One region of the Kitasatospora sp. CM 4170 genome, then DNA from elsewhere that is predicted to be linked to it. Evidence: riboswitches for the same ligand, from Rfam matches in the RefSeq annotation. Region 1 holds a riboswitch; each other region holds the start of a gene.
What was found. Region 1 has a riboswitch for S-adenosylmethionine ahead of RMN57_RS12010 (aminotransferase class V-fold PLP-dependent enzyme). Riboswitches for the same ligand answer to the same signal wherever they lie in the genome.
Positions count from the first base shown of each region.

Region 1 (2,255 bases):
GGGTGGCCGAGGTGGCCGAGGAGGTCGGCCTCACCTTCTGCTCCGCGGCGCGCTTCCACCCCTCGATGCGGCACGCCGCGACCGCCCGGCGCGACCTCGGCGTCCCGACCGCGTTCAACATCCTCGGCCCGCTGACCAACCCGGCGCGGGTGACCGCGCACGCGGTCGGCTGCTTCGACACCCGGCTGGCCGGGCTGATCGCCGGCGTGCTGGCCGGGCGCGGCGCCCGCGCGCTGGTCTTCCGCGGCGACGACGGCCTGGACGAGCTGACCATCACCACCACCTCGCGGGTCTGGGTCGTCCGCGACGGCGAGGTCACCGAGACCACCTTCGACCCGCGGACGGTCGGCATCGAGCCGGTCGGCATCGAGGCGCTGCGCGGCGGCGACCCGGCGTACAACGCGGACGTGGCCCGCCGGCTGCTGGCGGGCGAGCACGGGCCGGTGCGGGACGCCGTCCTGCTGAACACGGCCTCGGCCCTGGTGGCGCTGGACCTCACCGGTGCGCCGCTCGCCGAGCAGCTCGCGGAGGGCATGGCGCGGGCCGCCCGGGCCATCGACTCCGGTGCCGCGCAGGATCTGCTGAAGCGCTGGGCGGAGGCCACCAGCAAGGCGTGAGAAGGCAGTTGGGGCCCGCGGGGAGGCGTTCCCGCGGGCCCCTCGTGCTGTCCGGATGGCGGACCGCTGTTTGACCACCCGGCGGGCGCGACCTAGAGTCTTGGCCAGGTCATGAGTGACAGCGCGAAGCCCCAGCTTGCTGTCCGGCAACCCTCCGTCCGTGGCGGGGTGCCCTGGGTGAGGACCGGGCTCCGTGGCGATCCGCCCGCGGGGCAAGCGCGGACGCCGGGCGACATGCACCCCGGGGTCCTCACCCCGTGAAGGAGTGCACCCGTGTCCCTGCTCCCCACCGCAGTCCGTGCCCCGCTCGCCGTCCTCGGCCGCGACGTGCAGGTCCCGCTCGCCGACGGTGAGAAGGTCGAGTACGCCGCGCTCGACTACGCCGCCAGCTCCCCGGCGCTGCAGCGGGTCTGGGACGACGTCGCCGCCTACGCCCCCTACTACGGCAGCGTGCACCGCGGCGCCGGCTACCTCTCCCAGCTCTCCACCGACCTGTTCGAGCAGAGCCGCCGCACCGTCGCGGAGTTCCTGGACCTGCGCGAGGGCGACCAGGTGGTCTTCACCCGGGCCACCACCGACTCGCTCAACCTGCTGGCCGGCGCCGTTCCGGCGGGCACCCGGGTCTTCGCCTTCGAGACCGAGCACCACGCCTCGCTGCTGCCCTGGGCCCACGCCGGTCTGGCCGTCACCTACCTGCGCGCCCCGCGCTCGCGGGCCGAGGCGGTCGCCGCCCTGGACACCGCGCTGGCCGCGGCGCCCGAGGGCCCCAAGCTGCTCTGCGTCACCGGTGCCTCCAACGTCACCGGCGAGCTCTGGCCGGTCGCCGAGCTGACCCGGACCGCCCACCGGCACGGCGCCCGGGTGGTGCTGGACGCCGCCCAGCTCGCCCCGCACCACCGGGTCTCGGTCCGGGAGCTGGGCGTCGACTGGATCGCCTTCTCCGGCCACAAGATCTACGCGCCGTTCGGTGCCGGGGTGCTGGCCGGGCGTGCCGACTGGCTGGACGCGGCCGAGCCCTACCTGGCCGGCGGCGGCGCGACCCGGACGGTCGCCCGGGAGGCCGACGGCTCGGTCGCCGTGGAGTGGAACACCGGCCCGGCCCGGCACGAGGCCGGCTCGCCGAACGTGATCGGCGCCTACGCCATCGCCTCGGCCTGCCGGGCGCTCACCGAGGCCGGCTGGGACGCGCTGGAGGCCCGCGAGCAACAGCTGGCCGCCCGGCTCACGGCGGGCCTGGCGGAGATCCCGCAGGTGAAGGTGCTGAACCTGTTCGGCGCCGACTCCGCGCGGGTGGGCGTCCTCTCCTTCGTCGTCGAGGGCTGGAACAGCTCGCACTTCTCGGCCGCGCTCTCCGCCGAGTACGGCATCGGGGTGCGCGACGGCCTCTTCTGTGCGCACCCGCTGGTGCGCACGCTGCTCGGCGACGAGGACGTGGCGCCGTCCGAGTGCGGGGCCCCCGAGCCGTCGCTGCCGGGTGAGCGGAGCCTGAACGCGATCCGGGTCAGCTTCGGTGCCGGCACCCCGGACGAGCACGTCGAGCGGTTCCTGACCGCCGTCCGCGAGCTGGTCACGGACGGCGCGGCGTGGACCTACCGCAACGAGGGCGGCCGCTGCGTCGCGGCGGTGCAGGTCGACCGG
Region 1 covers NZ_CP134877.1:2,956,759-2,959,013, reverse strand. The annotation lists gene trpD (anthranilate phosphoribosyltransferase) at 1-617, shown strand, start outside; SAM riboswitch class IV at 725-842, shown strand; gene RMN57_RS12010 (aminotransferase class V-fold PLP-dependent enzyme) at 891-2,255, shown strand, end outside.

Region 2 (2,255 bases), 2.2 Mb from region 1:
ACTTGGCGATGGTGTCCGGCTTGACCGGGCGGATCACGTCGTGGCCGGCCTTGAACGCCGCCGACACCGGCGAGCAGCCCTCGGCCTGGGCGCCGAAGATCTTGTACGGCCGGTCCTCGACCAGGCCGAGCTTCACCAGCTCCCGCAGCCCCTTGTCGATCTTCGTCAGCTGGGAGCCCGAGGCGATCGGGATGACGATCTGCTCCGGCAGGCGCCAGCCCAGCTGCTCGCAGATCTCGTACGCCAGCGTCTTGGAGCCCTCGCCGTAGTACGGGCGCAGGTTGACGTTGACGAAGCCCCAGCCCTCGCCGGCCGGGTCGCCGATCAGCTCCGAGCAGAAGCGGTTCACGTCGTCGTAGTTGCCCTCGATGCCGACCAGCTCGCCGCCGTAGACACCGGCCATGACGACCTTGCCCTGCTCCAGGTCGTGCGGGATGAACACGCAGGACTTGAAGCCGGCCCGGGCGGCCGCGGCGCCCACCGCGCCGGCCAGGTTGCCGGTCGAGGAGCAGGAGAGCGTGGTGAAGCCGAACGCCCGCGCCGCCTCGATCGCGCAGGCGACCACGCGGTCCTTGAAGGAGTGGGTCGGGTTGCCGGAGTCGTCCTTGATGTGCAGCTGCGCGGTGAAGCCGAGCTCGCGGCCCAGGTTGTCCGCCTTGACCAGCGGGGTCCAGCCCGGGTTCAGGTTCGGCTTGGTGGCGACGTCGGCCGGCACCGGCAGCAGCGGGGCGTAGCGCCAGATCGACGCCGGGCCGGACTCGATCCGCTTGCGCAGCGCCTCGGCGCCCTCGCTCCCGAAGTCGTACGCGATCTCCAGCGGCCCGAAGCACTCCAGGCAGGCGAAGCTGGGGCCGAGCGGGAAGCGGGTGCCGCACTCGCGACAGGACAGCGCGGCGGCGGGGCCGAGATCAACGGTGCTGACGGGTGCGGCTGTGTCGATAGCCATGGTGGCGGAGGCCTCTCTCCTCATCTTCCCCGCGGCGCGGTCGCGCCACAGGCCGGAATTGGCACCTGTCCCGCCGGGGCCTGTGACGACAGCCGCGCGAGAAGGTTGCCGGGACGTCAACGGGCCGTTCCCTCAGTCCCTCTGGATGAGCTCTGTGAAGTTGTCGGTCGTGCTCAGCGGCGACCCCGGCGTGCGAAGGTCCGACCGCTGTACGAAGACTGTATCCGAAGGCGTGAAGCTTGAACGGGACCGTCCGCCACGCGAGATGGCCCGTTCCACCCGCCCCTTCCACCCCGATCAGCTCCACCCGATCCCGCCGAGGAGAGACCCGTGCCCGCCGACCCGACACCCGAGCTCGTCCCGCAGGCGGCGTCCTGGCTGCGCCGCCGCTCGTGGAGCGCGGCCGACCGTCCGGTGCGCACCCTGCTGGAGGCCAAGCGGGCCGCCGGCCGCGCGGGCAGCGTCAGCGTCGTCCTGCCCGCACTCGACGAGGAGGCCACGGTCGGCGACATCGTCCGGACGGTCCGCCGGGAGCTGATGGAGCGCCTGCCGCTGGTCGACGAGCTCGTCGTGGTCGACTCCGGCTCCGCCGACGGCACCGCCGCCGTGGCCGCCGCGGCCGGCGCCCGGGTGGTCCACCGGGACGAGATCCTCCCCCGGCTGCCCGCCGCCCCCGGCAAGGGCGAGGTGCTCTGGCGCTCGCTGCTGGTCACCCGCGGCGAGATCGTCTGCTTCATCGACGCCGACCTGCGCGAGTTCGACCCGGCCTTCGTCTCCGGCATCGTCGGGCCGCTGCTCACCGACCCCGGCATCCAGCTGGTCAAGGCCATGTACGACCGGCCGCTCGAAGTGACGCCGAGCGACTCCGCCGCGGGCGACGCCGCGGTGGTCCCGTCCGGCGGCGGCCGGGTCACCGAACTGGTCGCCCGCCCCCTGCTGAACCTGCACTGGCCGGAACTCGCCGGTTTCGTCCAGCCGCTCGGCGGCGAGTACGCGGCCCGCCGCTCACTGCTCGAACGGCTGCCCTTCCCCACCGGCTACGGCGTCGAGCTCGGGCTGCTGGTCGACGCACTGGAGACCGCCGGTCTGGACGCCCTGGCCCAGGTGGACGTCGGCGTGCGCCACCACCGCCACCAGGACGGCCAGGCGCTCGGCCGGATGGCCGCCACCATCTACCGCACCGCACTCGAACGGCTCGACCGGACGCACCGGCTCAAGGCCTCCGCCGATCTGGTGCACCCGCTGCTCACCCAGTTCACCCGCGATCCGGAGACCAGGGAGTTCACCGCCCACACCCACCCGGTCACGG
Region 2 covers NZ_CP134877.1:5,177,385-5,179,639, reverse strand. The annotation lists gene thrC (threonine synthase) at 1-946, opposite strand, end outside; SAM riboswitch class I at 964-1,098, opposite strand; gene RMN57_RS22155 (glucosyl-3-phosphoglycerate synthase) at 1,277-2,255, shown strand, end outside.
Region 2: linked by a shared signal. The riboswitch ahead of thrC (threonine synthase) and the one ahead of RMN57_RS12010 (aminotransferase class V-fold PLP-dependent enzyme) in region 1 are both predicted to bind S-adenosylmethionine.

Region 3 (2,255 bases), 4.8 Mb from region 1:
CCGGAAGGGAAGGAGTGGTGTTTCAAGGGATCGGCCGCCCCGGGACCGTCCGCGCCGATGCGTGTCCGGTGCTCCCTGCCGAGCGACTGGGCGAGATTACTCCTACTCAGCGCAGGAAACAAACTGCCCGTCCCCCATCACCCGGGCCTCCCCCTCTACGGGCTCCGCCGCGCAACGGCGGAGCCCGTCCGACCGCCGGCGGCGAACCGCTTCACGAAGAGGACGCGAACCGATCAGGACTGGCGCAGGGCTTCGGTGAGGCGGGCGGCCGCCTCGACGACGGCCTGGGAGAGGTGGGCGCCGGGGTGGCGGGTGAGCCGCTCGATCGGGCCGGAGACCGAGACCGCGGCCACGACCCGGTTCGACGGGCCGCGGACCGGCGCGGAGACGGAGGCGACCCCGAGCTCGCGTTCACCGATGGACTGGGCCCAGCCGCGCCGCCGTACGCCGCTGAGGGCGGTGGCGGTGAAGCGGGCGCCCTGCAGGCCGCGGTGGAGCCGCTCGGGCTCCTCCCAGGCGAGCAGGATCTGGGCGGCGGAGCCGACCTTCATGGGGAGGGTGACGCCAACGGGAACGGTGTCACGCAGACCGGAAAGGCGCTCGACGGCGGCCACGCAGATCCGGATCTCGCCCTGTCGGCGGTAGAGCTGGGCGCTCTCGCCGGTGACGTCGCGCAGGTGGGTGAGGACCGGGCCGGCGGCCGCCAGCAGGCGGTCCTCACCGGCGGCCGCCGAGAGCTCTGTGAGCCGGGGGCCGAGCATGAACCGGCCCTGCAAGTCCCGTGTGACCAGTCGGTGCTGTTCGAGTGCGACGGCGAGCCGGTGGGCGGTGGGGCGCGCCAGGCCGGTGGCGTTGACGAGTCCGGCCAGGGTGGCGGGACCGGCCTCCAGGGTGCCGAGGATCGAGGTGACCTTGTCGAGCACGCCGACGCCGCTCGTGTTCTCCATGGATGGGTACTCCGTCTCAGATCCCGCGAGCAGCAGGGCTTCGCTCGCGGACGCTCCCCGCGGGGAGCGGGGGGGTGGTCAGCGAGTGCAGGCCGGAGAAGTCGGCCGATTGCCTGCGCCGGGCACGAGACGGGTACGCGGAAGGACCGGGGCGGGAAGCGCCCGGGCGAAGGACAGCACAGAGAGCACCGTGTCTCCTCATCTTTCCCGCGCCACATTGGCGACAGGCCGGAGTTGGCACTGGTCCCGGACGGCGCGGCGCGTACTTCGGACGCCGAGTCGACCGGGGAGTTGCCGGGGCTTCGTAGGGCCGGTCCCTCCACCCCTCTGGATGATTCGCCAAGCACCATACAAGATTCCCCGGGCAACCCGCCAAAGGGCCTGTCGCCGCTCACCGGTGATGGCCGCCCCTCCCGGGTGGGGCCGGGAGGGGCGGCCCGTCGCGGGGCGGGCTACCGAGCGGTGAGGTACATGCCGGTGGAGTCGCGGCCAGCGGTGTTGCGGCAGGACCAGTTGCCGCCGCCCTTGGCGTCCAGCAGGGTCAGGCAGCGCCCGAGGGCCTGCTGGCCGTAGTAGTTGGGGTGGAAGGACTCCTCGATGGTGCCCTGGACCGTGGTGCCGAAGTCGAGGAAGCGGGCCCACTCGCTCCCGGTCGCGGTGGGCGGGCTGCTGGGGGTGGCCAGACGGGTGGCGGTGGAGCAGACCTCACGTCCCTGGAGCATGTCCCGGAGGTCGAGGAACTGCACGCCCTTGGCCGCGGCGACGCGCGCGAGCCGGTCGGAGATCTGCGGGACGAGGCGGTCCCGGGCCCAGTCGGCGTCCTGGTTCCAGAACGGGCAGCCGCCGGTGCTGGTCCGGCTCCAGCCGCTCTCCGGGTAGCGGTTCTCGGAGCTGCGCGGAATCGGGGACGGGTACGACTGGAGGACGATCCGGTAGCTGTCGGGGGCCTGGCCCGCCTGGGTCATGACGGCGCGGATCTCGTCGATGGACTTGGCGACGCCGGCCATGGCCTCGTCCATCCGGGAGTCGACGGCCTCCTGCTGGTCGTCGTGGCAGTAGGAGTTCCAGATCTCGTAGTCCTGGACGCAGGAGATGATGACGTCGGCGAAGCCGAGGTCGTTGCCGCCGATCGAGAGGGAGACGAGCTTGACGTTGTAGTTGCGGGCGACCTGGGCGAGCTGGTCGGCCTGCGGGGCCTCGCCCTTGTAGGACTGCCCGCCGCCGGCGGCGCGGGGGATGTTGGCGGAGGTGGCGCCCGAGCAGGCCAGGTTGATCTGGTACTGCGCGGTGGTGGGGGCACTGCGGATC
Region 3 covers NZ_CP134877.1:7,771,843-7,774,097, reverse strand. The annotation lists gene RMN57_RS32660 (IclR family transcriptional regulator) at 234-947, opposite strand; SAM riboswitch class I at 1,143-1,285, opposite strand; gene RMN57_RS32655 (GDSL-type esterase/lipase family protein) at 1,400-2,255, opposite strand, start outside.
Region 3: linked by a shared signal. The riboswitch ahead of RMN57_RS32660 (IclR family transcriptional regulator) and the one ahead of RMN57_RS12010 (aminotransferase class V-fold PLP-dependent enzyme) in region 1 are both predicted to bind S-adenosylmethionine.